DNA from 4 places in the Vibrio chaetopteri genome. Region 4 is predicted to be linked to each of the others. Evidence: predicted binding sites of a transcription regulator. Region 4 holds the regulator's gene; each other region holds the start of a gene.

Region 1 (3,987 bases), 530 kb from region 4:
CGCCATTTCCGTGAAATGGGCATCGATTGCCAAAACGAAGACTTTACGGCCATTGGTGTTGGTGACATGGCAGGGGATGTATTTGGTAACGGGATGCTGCTTTCCAAACATATCAAGCTAAAAGCCGCCTTTAACCACATGCACATCTTTATTGATCCAAATCCGGTGTCTTCTGCGAAGAGTTGGGATGAGCGCAAGCGACTGTTTGATCTTCCACGCTCTAGTTGGGAAGACTACGATCCTAAGTTGATCTCTAAAGGTGGTGGTGTCTTTGCTCGCCGCGCTAAATCGATCAAATTGACCCCAGAAATCCAAAAAATGCTTGGTACTAAGAAAGCGTCTGTTGCACCTAATGATCTTATTAAGATGATTCTGGGCATGGAAGTGGATCTGCTATGGAATGGTGGTATTGGTACTTATGTGAAGGCGAGTTCTGAAACGCACACCGATGTGGGCGACCGCGCGAATGATGTGCTGCGTATCAATGGTAGCGAGCTTAGAGCTAAAGTTGTTGGCGAAGGCGGTAACTTAGGTATGACACAGCTGGGTCGTATTGAATACGCACTGGCGGGTGGTCGTGTAAATACCGACTTTGTCGATAATGTTGGCGGTGTTGATTGCTCGGATAATGAGGTCAACATTAAGATCTTCTTGAATGGTCTTGTTTCAAATGGCGATCTAACGGTCAAGCAGCGCAACCAAATCTTGGAATCTATGGAAGATGAAGTTGGCGAGATTGTGTTGGATGATGCTTACTGCCAATCTGAATCGATTTCGGTGACAGAATTCCAAGGTGTCTCTCTGGTAAAAGAGCAGATCCGCTTTATCCATACGCTAGAGAAGGCGGGGCATTTGGATCGTGCTCTAGAATACATTCCATCGGATGAAGATCTGCTAGAGCGTGAGAAACAAGGGATTGGTATGACTCGTCCTGAGCTTTCCGTGCTGGTGGCTTACGGTAAGATGGTGCTGAAAGAGGAGTTGGTGACAGATGACATCGCGAATGACCCATATCATCAACAACAACTGACTCAGTACTTTCCATCAGAGTTACGCCGTAACTACTTAGAAAGTATGCCAAATCATCCACTGCGCGCAGAAATTATCTCAACTATGCTTGCAAATCAGATGGTTAACGAGATGGGCTGTAACTTTGTGACTCGATTGCAAGAAGAAACAGGTGCAACCGTGGTCGATATTGCGAATGCGTACGCGGCGTCTCGAGAAATCTACGGCTTTGCTTATACTTTTGAGCAAATTAGAAAGTTAGATAATGTCGCGAGCTCTGAAGCACAGTATGAATTGTTGTTTATTGTTCGCAGAACGCTGCGTAGATTGGCTCGCTGGATTCTGCGTAACCGTCCGGGTAAGCAGTCGGTAGAAGAGTTGGTTGCCCGTTATCGTGAAGACGTTATTAAGGTTGAGCAAACTCTTGAGAAATGTTTGGTGGCCGAAGAAGTTGAAGAGCATCATGAATTAGCGCAAGTATGGGTTGAGCAAGGGGTAGGTAGCGAACTTGCGAACTATGTGTCGCGTTTATCTAGCTTACTTTCTGCAGTAGATATCGCTGAAATTGCAGCTGAAGCGAGCTTTGAAGTTGAACGAGCGTCGAAACTTTACTTCCACTTAGGTGATCGATTATCACTGCATTGGTTCTTGAATCAAATCAACGGCCAAGCAGTTGATAATAACTGGCAAGCATTGGCAAGAGCGGCATTCCGTGAAGATCTTGATTGGCAGCAGCGTTTGTTGACTGCTCAAGTATTGCGATGTGGTTGTGGGGGAGATTCAGAAGACGTGATACTGTCACTTGATAACTGGATGGATACCAATACACATAGCCTTCAACGGTGGGAAAATATTCTCAATGAGTTCAAAGTGGGGAATGTACACGAGTTCGCTAAGTTCTCGGTAGCACTGCGCGAACTCAGTTTGTTGAACCTGAACTGTGCAAATAATCTATAGGTTAACTGCCTGATATCAAAAGATAAGCGCTCTTAGGGGCGCTTTTTTGTATCAAGCATCAAATTTGGTGACGGTGTAACGTAAATTTGATTGAATCTTATGCGAAACGTTTGCTTTTTTTCGATAAAGACAAATCTTGATTGCATGTTTAGGCGAATCAGTAAATAATACCGCCCCGTTTACACGGGTTTTCTATCGGAGGCACAATGCTTTACCGTCTTGCCAGAACTGGCTTTTTCCAACTTGATGCCGAAAAGGCTCACGATCTCGCTATTCAAAACTTCAAGCGCTTCACCGGCACACCACTTGATCTCGCTTATCGCCAACAATTACCAAATCGACCAGTAGAATGCATGGGTTTGACGTTTAAAAACCCTGTGGGTCTAGCTGCAGGCTTAGACAAAAACGGCGAATGTATCGAAGCATTCGGCGCTATGGGCTTTGGTTTTGTTGAAGTTGGTACGGTAACACCACGCCCACAGTCAGGTAATGACAAACCACGCCTGTTCCGCTTGGTAGAAGCTGAAGGTATTATCAACCGAATGGGTTTCAGTAACTTGGGCGTTGATAATCTGGTAGAGAACGTTAAGAAAGCAAAATATGACGGAATCATCGGTATCAACATTGGTAAAAATAAAGATACGCCAATCGAGAAGGGTGCTGAAGACTATATTATCTGTATGGAGAAGGTTTACGAGCACGCGGGCTACATTGCTGTAAACATCTCATCTCCTAACACTCCTGGACTTCGTAGTTTGCAATACGGTGAAGCACTGGATGAACTCCTTGCTGAGCTGAAAACAAAACAGTCAGAATTGGCTGAAAAGCATGGTAAATATGTACCTCTTGCACTGAAGATCGCGCCGGATCTAAGTGATGACGAGATTAGCCAAATCTGCGATTCATTGATCAAGAACCAAATTGACGGTGTGATCGCCACCAATACAACATTGGATCGCTCTGTCGTAGAAGGTATGAAGCACGCCAATGAGGCTGGTGGCTTGAGCGGCCGTCCAGTACAGTCTCGCAGTACAGAAGTAGTGCGCCTTCTAGCGAAAAACCTTGATGGTAAGCTTCCAATCATTGGTGTTGGTGGTATTGACTCGTACGTGTCTGCAAAAGAGAAACTGATGGCCGGTGCTTCGCTGGTGCAAGTTTACTCTGGCTTTATTTACCACGGTCCAAAACTTGTTAAAGACATCGTTAAGAATCTATAAACGCTTTCATCTACCAAAGTGACTAGATTTTAATCGAGAAAGGGGAAATTAGTTTTCCCCTTTTTTTTTTGTTTATTCGTTTTTAGAATTAGTAACAACTGACCAACAGGTAATTAAGCGTTTTACCTAACAGTCTGATTATTCTTTAAATATAGAGACGGAACGATGCTTAAACCCAGCGATACATGGATCTGGTATATGGACGAGAGTGAGAACTCTCTTATGCTGGACTTGGGAGACGATATGGTTTTTAAAACCAATCTTTCCCGTAAACTCCTTGTCGACTGCGCGATGGGTCAGAACAACTTCACTGTCGATGACGCATCCGCGTTTCAAACCTTTAAAGACCAAATTAGTGTACTTGAGCTCTCAGAGCCTAGACAGGCTGAACTAACGCTGTATTGCGTGGCAGCCAAGCGCTTTCATAAACCCGTACAACCAAAAAGCTGGTTCTTCGACCACCAAGATGGCTCTTATCAGCCAGAGGAAGGGGAACTGGTTCGATTGGTAAACTCAAATTCAGAAGGTTTCTTCATCGTTCTGGAAGTGGGAGAGAGTGCCAGTTTGTGTGCGTTAGTCGACTTAGAGTCATTCAGTTTGACAGCCAGCAAGCAAGTCACGTTTGGCCAAAGCATTAAAGTGATGCACGACCGTATGACGTGTGCACAGCAGTTTATCGCATTAAACCAGCCTATCGCTCTTGTAGGTTAGAGCGGGGCACTTAGAGCGCGTTAACGCGCCTTATAAGAAAAAGCAGTGGCAGCTTTAAACAACAATAATATGTGTTTCCTTCATTTCTCGTAGA
Region 2 (3,987 bases), 1.1 Mb from region 4:
ACTCGCACAGGGTGCGAGTTTGTATTCGATGCCTCTAGCAGAGCATCCTTAAAGCGTGCACCAAGCCTTGAGCAGATTCCTGCCTGCGCAGGAATGACCGTAGTCTAGAGTTTTACTAACCCCAATCAGTCGTCACCCCTGCGAAGGCAGGGGTCTACTTAAAGCGAATACTTGTTCTGAATTGATGCGAATCTACGTAGTAAAAGCTCCTAGAAGCTTAATGGCAACGCATTGTTGAATTACATTCGAGCAAGCAGAATCTGTGCTTGTTCAATCATTTTCTTGCGTCCGAAAACTAAGTGTCTACGCTTACCACCTACTTGTCGCCATAAAACAGCACTACGAATACCAGACAGTAGCAGAGCGCGTACTTTCTGCTGCGTAGAGGTTTGCTGAAGTACTGCTGGAGTCCCCGTCACTTGAATGCGAGGTCCAATTGGGCTGATGACGTCTAAGTAAACGCTAGCGAGGTTGCTGATCATTTGCTCATCGAGTAGCTCATAGTGATCAAGTTGACGCTCAACCATTTGCAAGCGGTCACCAAGCTGCGCCATAGCGTCATTGCGAGAGTTTAGTTTACGTTCTAGAGCCATCAAGCTAATGATATAGCGGGTGATTTCGCTACCCGTAGGGGTGCTGTCGATCCCATTCACTAGGCACTCGAGTCCGATTCTTAGATCAGACTCGATACCGAACACGTCAAGTGTATTCGACGGGTTCATGTTAGTGATCGCTTTGATTGAGGTTTCAAACGCGTCTGAATCACAGTAACCGTCTTTAGCAACACGTTGAACGAGGGCAACGGCTTGGCAAATCCCTGCAAACGCTATAGTACGGTCATAAAGTGTATTAGCCACGTAGTTCTCCTAAGAAAATAATCTGCGAATTGTGTTTAGATGCGCTCTTCGATGATGCCGCCACCAAGACAAACATTGCCGCTGTAGAATACCGCAGATTGACCTGGGGTGACTGCGACTTGTGGCTCATCAAAGATCACTTTAATGTTTTCATCGTCGATAGGAATGATAGTACAAGGGATATCCTGTTGACGATAACGGGTTTTCACTGTGCATTGTAACGGCTGCGTGATCGCTTGGCGATCAACCCAGTGCAGTTGCGAAGCGCGAAGTCCATTAGATTTTAGCAGTGGGTGGTCAGCACCTTGTACCGCGATAAGGACATTGCGTTTCAGATCTTTCTCTGCAACGTACCAAGGGTCTTCGTTGCCACCACCGCCTTTTTGGCCGCCAATATGCAGACCTTTACGTTGACCGAGCGTGTGGTACATAAGACCTTGGTGTTCACCGATTTCTTTGCCTTCAGGCGTCTCAATTTTACCCGGTTGTGCTGGCAAATAGCGAGACAAGAAGTCTGTAAATTTGCGCTCACCGATAAAACAAATACCTGTTGAGTCTTTTTTCTTGGCCGTAATCAGACCTTGCTCTTCAGCAATGCGTCGTACTTCTGGCTTCTCAAGTTCACCCACAGGGAACAAGCTGCGCGCAACTTGGTCGTGGCTTAACGTATAAAGGAAGTAGCTTTGGTCTTTATTGCTGTCTAGGCCACGTAACATTTGTGGCGCTTCACCGTTCTCAGGGAAAGTGCGGCTTACATAGTGCCCCATGGCAATATAATCAGCATCTAGCACTTCATCTGCAAACTCTAAGAACGCTTTAAACTTGATTTCTTTGTTACAAAGAATGTCTGGGTTTGGCGTACGACCTGCTTTGTATTCTGCAAGGAAGTATTCGAAAACATTGTCCCAGTACTCAGCCGCAAAGTTGATCGTATGCAGGTGGATACCTAGCTTGTCACAAACCGCTTGTGCGTCGGCAAGATCTTCCGCTGCTGTGCAGTATTCCTCGTTATCATCTTCTTCCCAGTTCTTCATGAACAGGCCTTCTACTTGGTAGCCTTGCTGTTTCAGAAGATAGGCAGAAACAGAGGAGTCTACACCGCCGGACATCCCGACAATCACTTTCTTTTGGCTGTTATCAGACATGTATAAATACCACCTAATTAAATTGGACGCCGATTCTAGCAGAAACCAAACCAGCAATACAGTTCCGCGAGATGAATCACACTTTTCTAACCCCCTCAAATGCGTCCTAATAGGGAGAAAAACAAGGCTTATAACAAAAAAATTGATACGTAAACGTTTGCTAAAATTGCGTATGTTGCCGAGGTAATCTATACAGAGGTAGAATCGCCGCCCTTAACCCTTCTTATTTACTTATGACGAAGACAACCGTATGAAATTCCCAGGCCAAAGAAAGTCAAAGCACTACTTCCCTGTTCATGAGCGAGACCTGCTCGTTAGCCAATCGCAAATCAGCAAGAAGATGTCACGTACGCACATCATTGGTATTGACCAAACCTTGGTGGACATTGAAGCAAAAGTTGACAGCAGTGTGATCGATAAGTTTGGCCTAAGTAAAGGGCACTCGTTGGTTATTGATGACCAAGCGGCGGAAGCTTTATATAACGAGTTGAAGGATAAAGAGCTGATCACCAATGAATACGCTGGTGGCACGATTGGTAATACGTTGCACAACTACTCTGTATTAGCGGACGATAAATCGGTTCTGCTTGGTGTTATGAGTGCTGATATTAAGATTGGTAGCTATGGTTACCGCTATCTGTGTAATACGTCTAGCCGAATGGATCTTAATTATCTTCAAGGTGTAGAAGGTGCAATTGGCCGCTGCTTTACCTTGATTACCGAAGATGGTGAGCGAACTTTCGCAATCAGTGAAGGGCAGATGAACCAACTTCGTGCGGATAGTATTCCTGAAAAAATCTTCAAAAAAGCGTCGGCTTTGGTTTTAACCGCGTATTTGGTGCGTTGTAAAGATGGCGACCCAATGCCAGAAGCAACAATGCAAGCAATCGAATACGCCAAGAAATATAATGTTCCAGTTGTATTAACACTCGGTACGCGCTTCGTTATTCAGGACGACCCTGAATATTGGCGCGACTTCTTGAAACAGCATGTTTCTGTTGTTGCAATGAATGAAGATGAAGCGGAAGCACTCACTGGAGAAAAAGATCCATTAGCAGCTTCAGATAAAGCGCTTGATTGGGTTGATTTGGTGCTTTGTACTGCTGGCCCTGTCGGTTTGTACATGGCGGGTTATACAGAAGATGCGTCTAAACGTGAAACGAGTTTACCTCTATTACCTGGTTGTATTGCTGAATTCAATCGTTTTGAATTTAGTCGACCAGCGGTAAAAGACGCCTGTGATAATCCTATTAAAGTCTATTCACATATTGCGCCTTATATGGGCGGCCCAGAAAAGATTAAGAATACCAATGGCGCGGGTGATGCGGCGTTGTCTGCGTTGTTACATGATATGGCGGCAAATAAATACCATAAAGAAAATGTACCTAACTCAAGCAAACACCAGCATACTTTCTTGACGTATTCATCATTCTCACAAGTGTGTAAGTACTCGAACCGAGCAAGTTATGAGGTATTGGTTCAGCATTCACCTCGTCTTTCTAGAGGTTTACCTGAAAGAGAAGATAGCCTTGAAGAGGCTTATTGGGAAAGATAAAAAGAAAGCGCCAGTTATTGGCGCTTTCTTTATAAATGACTAAAGGAGTTTGAATTAAATTTCAAACTCTTCTAGAGATTTGCCTGCGTCTAGTGCTGCTTGGATAACAGAAGGTGTACGACCTTGACCTGTCCAAGTTTTTTCTGCGCCAGTTGCATCTACATATTTGTATTTTGCAGGACGTGGAGCGCGCTTAGCCTTTGCTTTACCTTTAGATTCACCAGAAAGCGCAGCAATAAGGTCTTCAACGTCAATGCCGTCTTGAGCGATCATCTGCGCATATTCAGTTAGCTTAGCTTCACGAGCTTGTTTCGCTTCACGCTCTTCTGCTTCTGCTTCTTGTCTTTCACCAACAACAGTTGTTAGTTTTTCTAGTGCTTCTTCCAGTTGCTCAAGAGTAAGTTCACGAGCAAATGCACGCAGGCTACGA
Region 3 (3,987 bases), 670 kb from region 4:
AACCTGCGGTTGTTGCCCTAGCCTATCCCTTGTATGAGCAACTTCCTCAGATACGCCAAAACTGGCGCATCATTGCCCTTGCCTGCGGTGTGGGAAGCATCGCGTCAATGTTTACAGCATCGATAATCGCCGTATCGCTAGGTGCAGACACGGAGCTTATTGCTAGCTTACTCGGTAAGTCCGTTACTACTCCTATAGCGATGGAGGTTTCTAGTCATCTCGGTGGCGAGCCTGCGATCGCAGCCATCCTTGTGTTACTTGTTGGTCTATTCGGTGCCATAATGGCCTATCCAATTTACCAACTATTAGGCGTCACCCATCCGATTGCGAAAGGCCTCACGATGGGAACGGTATCTCACGCTCTAGGCACAGCTACGAGCGCTGAAAAAGATCCTCGCGATGCCGCGTTTAGCTCTCTAGCACTGGTAATATGCGGTGTTATTACCTCCGTACTAGCCCCCTCTATGTTCGCCTTTTCAATTTGGTTAAGCCATTGGCTTGGCTAATACCTATTGCGGGTTGTCGATTCTAACAATCCGCAATTTTGTGTGACCTCACTCTTATATTGCAATATTTACAATTGTTGCACTCACACATGTGATCGGCATCACCTTTAGTTCCTTGAAACTTGCTTAGAATGTAAAAAAACACTTAATCACATAGGAAACCGCATGACTGATCGTTTTGATTCTGCGTTGGCCGACACTCCAGAGCATATTGCCACCTTTTTAAAGCCTATTTTAACGGCTCCAGATTTCGATGCGACTTTATCTAAAGAGCAGTTTGAAAAGCTCCAGGCATTGTCTGGTCTTGACGATAGCGAATTGCGTGTCGCCCTTTTACCTTTTGCAGCAGCGTATTCCTATGCGCCCATTTCAGAGTTTTTTGTCGGCGCAATCGTTCGTGGGTTATCCGGACGCCTTTATTTTGGTGCCAACATGGAAATCATCGGCGCTCAGCTTGGTCAAACCGTCCATGCCGAGCAGTCCGCTATCAGCCACGCTTGGATGAAAGGTGAAAATGGTCTGAAAGACATCACTATCAACTACAGTCCTTGCGGTCACTGTCGTCAGTTCATGAACGAACTCACCACCGCAGATTCTTTGGTTGTGCAATTACCACAACGTGATGAAATGACGTTACAAGAGTACCTACCAGAATCCTTTGGCCCTAAAGATTTGGGTATTTCTGACGCGCTAATGAGTCCTAAACAACACGGGCTAACAACCGATGAGACAGACACATTGGTTCTAGCTGCTGTCGACGCGCTTAATCAAAGCCACTCGCCATATACTAAGAACCTTAGCGGCGTTGCTATTAGCACTAAAGACGGCAATACCTACAACGGTGCTTATGCGGAAAACGCCGCATTCAACCCTAGTCTGCCTCCGCTTCAAGTTGCTTTCATGCAGCTATTACTCGCAGGGCAATCGTTCGAAGATATTAAACTCGTGGCTCTTGCAGAAATGGCCTCCGGCAAAATCAGCCACCTTGCTGATACACAAGCGACGCTTGAAGCGATCGACCCAGATATTCCATTGGAATATATCGCTTTATAGTCATCGGTTTTATTGAACAAAATCATAGCCTCGCCCTATTGCGAGGCTATTTTTTTAGCGATTCTAGTAACTCAATTAATTTTAGGCGCAAACGTTTGCTTTTTGAGGATAATCCAGTATGATCCTCGGCAATTCTTCCTCATGAACGTCAAGGATTTTATATGTTTGGTACAGCAACTCGTGAAAACGCTACACGTGTATTACTGTTGGGCTCTGGTGAACTAGGTAAAGAAGTCGCCATCGAATGTCAGCGACTTGGTTTAGAAGTCATCGCCTGCGATCGCTACGAAGACGCACCAGCAATGCAAGTCGCTCACCGTAGCTATGTACTTGATATGTTGGATGGGGAAGCGCTAGAAGCCATCATCGAGAAAGAGAAACCAAGCTATGTGGTTCCTGAAATTGAAGCCATCGCAACGGACAAGTTAGTCGAGCTTGAAAGCAAAGGACTCAATGTCGTCCCTACTGCGAATGCGACCAAGCTCACCATGAACCGTGAAGGGATCCGACGCTTAGCAGCAGAAGAACTCGGGTTGAACACCTCCCCTTACCAGTTTGCAGACAACTATGACGATTTTAAAGCAGCCGTTGAACACGTTGGTGTTCCTTGCGTCGTTAAACCAGTAATGAGTTCGTCAGGCAAAGGTCAGAGCGTTGTCAAAACCGAAGCGGACATCGAAAAAGCGTGGAGATATGCTCAGGAAGGCGGCCGCACTGGTGCTGGTCGCGTAATTGTAGAAGGTTTCATCGACTTTGATTACGAGATTACATTGCTGACAGTACGTGCGGTTGACGGCGTTCACTTCTGCGCACCTATTGGCCACCGCCAGGAAGATGGCGACTACCGCGAATCTTGGCAGCCACAAGTAATGACTGAAAATGCACGCAAAGCAGCGGAGTACACAGCAGAGCAAGTGGTTAACGCACTTGGCGGCTACGGTATTTTTGGCGTAGAACTGTTCGTTAAAGGTGACAAAGTGATTTTCAATGAAGTATCACCACGTCCCCACGATACGGGCCTAGTCACACTGATTTCTCAAGAAATGTCTGAGTTTGCACTTCACGTACGTGCATTCACTGGTATGCCAGTCAATAGCATTGCTCAATATGGCCCTGCGGCTTCAGCGGTGATTCTTGGTCAAGGCACCTCTAATAACATTCGTTTTGAGGGTCTAGATGAAGCATTGGCACTGCCACAGACTCAGGTGCGCCTATTCGGTAAGCCAGATATCGATGGTCGTCGCCGTTTAGGTGTGATTTTGACTAAACGCAAATCGCTTGAAACAGCGGTAGATGAGGCAGTAAGCTGCGCGAAGAAAGTGAAAGTCATTTACTAAACACACACGTTCTATCAATGCCAGAAAGCAGGCTCTGGAATGATTCAGTGCCTGCTTTTTATTCTCTTTCCTTTACTCCGCATTTAACGTGACGCAGACCAAACGGCGAACTCGTTGCCACTGGGTTCAGTAAAATGGAAGCGGCAACCGCCGGGAAAATCAAAGATTTCACGAATAATCACGCCTTGGTTGGCTTCGACCTTTTTGTATGTTGCCTCTATGTCGGCGCTGTAGAAGACTAGCAATGCACCGCCATTTTCAGCCGTTGAACATAGCTCTGCACGATAGAAGCCGCCATTTAAGCCTTGATTTTCAAACGCTGTATAGTCATCACCATAATCCTGAAAAGACCAGTCAAATACAGCCGTAAAGAAACGCTTTGTTTTTTCTAAATCACCGGCCGCGAATTCAACGTAGTCCAGTTTTACTTGCTCACTCATTTCAGCTCCATTGTTTGAGTCATCAATTACCGTTCATAGTAAAAGATCTATCCCTTTAGGTTTGTGAGAAGATAGGCATTTATCTCAAACCTCCTACTGATCAGCTATACACTAGGATTACGTAACAGGTAATTGAGACAAACAAAATGTTCACTCGAACCATAGGGAATCAGGTCTAGCGTGCGCACTAAAAAGATTTCGCATTTAAATAAACTTTTCGCCAAGCCACCATTACTGCTTTTTATTGCAATGATGACAGGTTGTTTTGGTGATACACCGAATGCGCGCTTTCTTGATTACCAGAAACGCATTGTCAACATTCAGCAAAGTGAACTAATCCCTGCCCCAGTTCTTAAGCCGGTCGAGCTTCCCGCAAAGCGTCAGCTTACCAAAGAAATACCACGGACGACTCTAGGTCTAGTGGATAGCTACCAGCTAAGAAAATGCAATCTATTTGGCTTAATTGCAGAGCACAACTCAGTGCTTGGTAAAGTTCAGGATCAGTTTAGAAACTTCGACTACCAGTTGCAGCTTATTGATGGGCTTGAGCGATGCCTAACCTCAAATCAAATTGAGCCAGAGCTTAAAGAAAGTCTACAGAAAATATTGGATGTGAAGTACCAGTACTTACCTGACTACTTTTTTAATCTT
Region 4 (3,987 bases):
CTCGGTGGCTGATCATATTTAAAATCCGCTCACGGCTCAGCACTTGATTCGGATACGTCGAGAGTGCGACCAGAAGCTCATATTCCGCCTTCGTCAATTTAACCGGATCACCGTTATTGCTTAAAGAACGACGCTGCTTATCAAACGCCCATTCACCAAAGTGAATGACATGCTCATTTTGAGTGGATGACTCCAACACCGGCTGCTTACGCGCTAGCGCAATGCGCCACAGCAGGTTCTTCACTCGTACCAGCAGCTCACGCAGCTCAAACGGTTTGGTGACGTAATCATCCGCGCCCATTTCAAGACCAACGATTCTATCAATGCTGTCAGTGCGACCGGTCACCAAAATAATACCAATATCAGACTGACTTCTCAGTTCTCTAGTCAGCATTAAGCCATCTTCTTTCGGAAGATTGATATCAAGCATCACCAAGTCGATGCTCGACTCTTGCAGAACCTGACGCATTTCATTGCCATCTTGGGCTTCACTGACCAAATAGCCTTCATTTTCGAAATAGCCAGCGAGCTTACTGCGAGTGACTACGTCATCTTCTACAACCAAAACGTGATATTTCATATCTGTACTATCTCAATCTGTAATGACCGTGTCATTCTATTCATAACCATTCACAATTCTAGTCTACTACAGCATCGAACAGCACAAACCTACTTTTTTTTGATTCAAGACAACCAAAACCGTCGAATAGCATATGCAACAAAAACCAAATCGCACAAACATCTGACAAAGCACTATTTTTCATATTTTTTAATAAATTAACTTATTTATTCACACAACACGTTATTGCTATTCATCTTTATTAGCTAAAATAGAAGTATCATTTTTGGAGACAATACAAATGCAAGAAATCAAAGCATTTAATGAGCAACGTGCGGAAATCTATTGGTGGCTATCAAGCTTGTTTGCTTCTGAGCTGACCGACGATGAGCTAAGCAAATACCACAGCCCAGAAATACGTTCGTTTCTAACCGGACTTGGTGAAAACCCATCGCTGTCGGAGCCAATCAAAACCTTCACTGATTCGCTCAATAGATTGCAAGTACGTGAAGATGCTCAATTGGAGCTCTCTGCCGATTTTTGTGATCTGTTTTTAAAGACCGACAAGCATGGCGCACTGCCTTATGCCTCAATGTACATTGGTACTTCTGGCCTACTCAACGACCAACCTGCGCAAGAAATGGCAGATCTACTCGCCAAGTACGGTATTGCAGTAAATAAAGATCTCAATGAGCCAGCGGATCACCTTGCCATCGAACTCGATTTTCTAGGTAACCTTATCATCCGTTCGAACGAACTGGAGAACGACGCACTGCACGAACAAGCGGACTTCATCAATACTCATCTCATGAGTTGGTTGCCTCAGTTTGTTAAAAAGTGCCAACAGTTTGATGAATTTGGCTTCTACTCTGCTGCTGCAAGCCTCTTGCACGCCTTCTGTCTGTTAGACCTGACCTACCTTGCGGATGAAAACGACTAACTCCGATTTCAACTGATAGGTGCGACACATACTAAAGGCGCAAACGTGGTTTTCAGTCATCTGAGTCAATTTTGCGCCTTAGTTATAAATTTGTGGGATAAATGATTGCCAGCTCACTAAGCTGCGACTACAATTCGCCGTTTAAATGCAATCGCCCATTGGTATTACAGAAAATCATCTCCACTTAGGTGGCAATATCGAGCTTTGAGCTCAATTTGTTGATTCTGCCTAGGCTTGCATACACTTGCCGGTTTCCGCTTTTACATCCGTTTATTCACAAAAGCGCTGGAACCACTAAAATTAAAGCGGCACAAACGTTTACTCACTAATTCAATAAGCCGCGACTAATAGGATATCACTATGGCAACCATTAAAGATGTCGCCCGACTTGCTGGCGTTTCCACGACCACAGTATCCCATGTAATTAATAAAACTCGTTTTGTTGCAGAAGCAACGCAAGAAAAAGTGATGGCGGCGGTCGATGAACTCAACTACGCGCCTAGTGCTGTTGCTCGTAGCCTGAAGTGCAATTCGACTAAAACCATTGGTATGTTGGTCACCCAATCGACCAACTTATTTTTCTCAGAAGTTATCGATGGCGTTGAAAGTTACTGCTATCGCCAAGGCTATACACTGATTTTGTGTAACACAGGTGGTGTTTACGAGAAGCAGCGTGACTACATTCGCATGCTGGCAGAAAAACGCGTCGATGGTATTTTGGTGATGTGTTCCGACTTGACTGAAGAGCTTCTTGAGATGCTTGACCGTCACGCAGACATTCCAAAAGTGATCATGGATTGGGGTCCAGAGAGCTCTCAAGCCGATAAGATCATCGATAATTCAGAGGAAGGTGGCTATCTAGCGACTAAGTTTTTGATTGAGAAAGGTCATACCGATATTGCCTGTCTAAGTGGTCACCTAGAAAAAGCGGTATGCCAAGAACGCATCATCGGCTATAAACGTGCACTGGCGGAAGCCGGCATTGAGATGAAAGAAGATCGTATTCTTGAAGGTAACTTTGAATGTGATACTGCGGTAATCGCCGCTAACCGCATCGCCGCAATGGAAGAGAGACCAACGGCCGTGTTCTGTTTTAATGACACAATGGCATTTGGACTTATGAGTCGCCTTCAACAGCTTGGTGTAAACGTACCTGAAGATATCTCTGTTATCGGTTATGACAATATTGAACTGGCTGAATACTTTTCGCCACCGCTGACAACGGTTCACCAACCGAAGCGACGTGTTGGTAAAAATGCCTTTGAGATTCTACTAGAACGAATCAAAGATAAAGGTCACGAAAAACGCATTTTTGAAATGCACCCAGAAATTGTAGAACGTGACTCTGTCAAAGCCCTAACCTAACGCTGACAAAAGTGCCGATTTCGGCACTTTTTGATCTCTATTCAAAATTCCCCCCTACTGCTGTCAATTTTTTATTCACCTTGAGGCACAAACAACCAAACATTATTTGAACTAAGATCACATTTCCAAAGATCACATATCAATAACTTACGTAGTTTTCCTATATGCTATATGTGTCACGCACAGGGCAAACCATCTGAAAGGGTGGGACGCAAAGCCACCGGCCTAAACCAATTTTTATTGATAGGTAGCGGGGTTGCCGATGGCAAGGGCAAAGACTCAGTTATAGCAGTGGCTTAACAGAGCTCTGACACCCGTTTGCTATACTCTCGGACCTGATTTTGGTGACACAATCAATAACACCGAGAAAAGAATAAGCATGGATAATCCTATACTAAAAGATTCAATGCAGTTATTCGCTCAGCTTGGAAGAGTAAAGTCTCGATCCATGTTCGGCGGATTTGGCATCTTCGTAGACGATACGATGTTTGCATTAGCAGTGAATAACAAATTACATATCAGAACTGACCGTCAGACCATTTCCACCTTTAAAAAGCTAGGTTACAAACCATACGTTTATAAAAAGCGTGGATTTCCCGTGGTAACCAAGTACTTCGCACTACCAGACGATTGTTGGCAAGATCAAGACGCTATCTTGACTCATGCTAAACAGGCGCTCGCGTTTGCAAAAACTGAAAAAGAGCAGCAGTCTGAAGCGAAGCCAAACCGATTAAAGGATCTTCCTAATTTACGACTGGCAACTGAGCGTATGCTTAAAAAAGCCGGTATCGAATCTGTGGGCGATCTACAGCAGCACGGCGCTGTTGAGGCATTTAAAGCCATCCAAAGAACCCACTCTAGCTCAGTTGGGCTCGAGTTACTATGGGCACTAGAAGGCGCCATCAACGGCACTCACTGGTCTGTGATACCACAAACCAAACGAGAAGAGCTTGCTAGCTTAATCAACTAACCCTTGGTTTTCCCAATAAAAAATCAGCCTTATGGCTGATTTTTTTCGTATTAGATGAAAGGAAAAGGTCACACTCCCTTTCTACTACACTAATACTAAGACATTACAAAGGATATCGTCATGAGCAAGAAGCTAATACTTGGATTAGTACTG

Evidence for each region. Region 4 encodes PurR, which represses purine synthesis genes. Its sites were predicted from a motif close to TNANGNAAACGTTTNCNTNA; they were not measured.
Region 1: pyrD (quinone-dependent dihydroorotate dehydrogenase) is a predicted target of PurR. The motif match lies at 2,064-2,083, and genes of this name have one in related genera.
Region 2: PG915_RS11150 (inosine/guanosine kinase) is a predicted target of PurR. The motif match lies at 2,148-2,167, and genes of this name have one in related genera.
Region 3: purT (formate-dependent phosphoribosylglycinamide formyltransferase) is a predicted target of PurR. The motif match lies at 1,643-1,662, and genes of this name have one in related genera.

The regions. Positions count from the first base shown of each region.
Region 1 covers NZ_CP115920.1:1,903,289-1,907,275, forward strand. Annotated here, with positions in the region: gene PG915_RS08625 (NAD-glutamate dehydrogenase) at 1-1,965, shown strand, start outside; gene pyrD (quinone-dependent dihydroorotate dehydrogenase) at 2,172-3,182, shown strand; gene PG915_RS08635 (cell division protein ZapC) at 3,348-3,893, shown strand.
Region 2 covers NZ_CP115920.1:2,473,576-2,477,562, reverse strand. Annotated here, with positions in the region: gene hflD (high frequency lysogenization protein HflD) at 240-857, opposite strand; gene mnmA (tRNA 2-thiouridine(34) synthase MnmA) at 893-2,002, opposite strand; gene PG915_RS11150 (inosine/guanosine kinase) at 2,253-3,557, shown strand; gene PG915_RS11145 (H-NS family nucleoid-associated regulatory protein) at 3,612-3,987, opposite strand, start outside.
Region 3 covers NZ_CP115920.1:2,044,428-2,048,414, forward strand. Annotated here, with positions in the region: gene PG915_RS09185 (CidB/LrgB family autolysis modulator) at 1-506, shown strand, start outside; gene cdd (cytidine deaminase) at 672-1,559, shown strand; gene purT (formate-dependent phosphoribosylglycinamide formyltransferase) at 1,721-2,896, shown strand; gene PG915_RS09200 (VOC family protein) at 2,980-3,336, opposite strand; gene PG915_RS09205 (DUF3080 family protein) at 3,517-3,987, shown strand, end outside.
Region 4 covers NZ_CP115920.1:1,372,225-1,376,211, reverse strand. Annotated here, with positions in the region: gene torR (two-component system response regulator TorR) at 1-580, opposite strand, end outside; gene torD (molecular chaperone TorD) at 861-1,499, shown strand; gene purR (HTH-type transcriptional repressor PurR) at 1,860-2,864, shown strand; cyclic di-GMP riboswitch class I at 3,041-3,128, shown strand; gene PG915_RS06230 (TfoX/Sxy family DNA transformation protein) at 3,244-3,834, shown strand; gene PG915_RS06225 (TVP38/TMEM64 family protein) at 3,955-3,987, shown strand, end outside.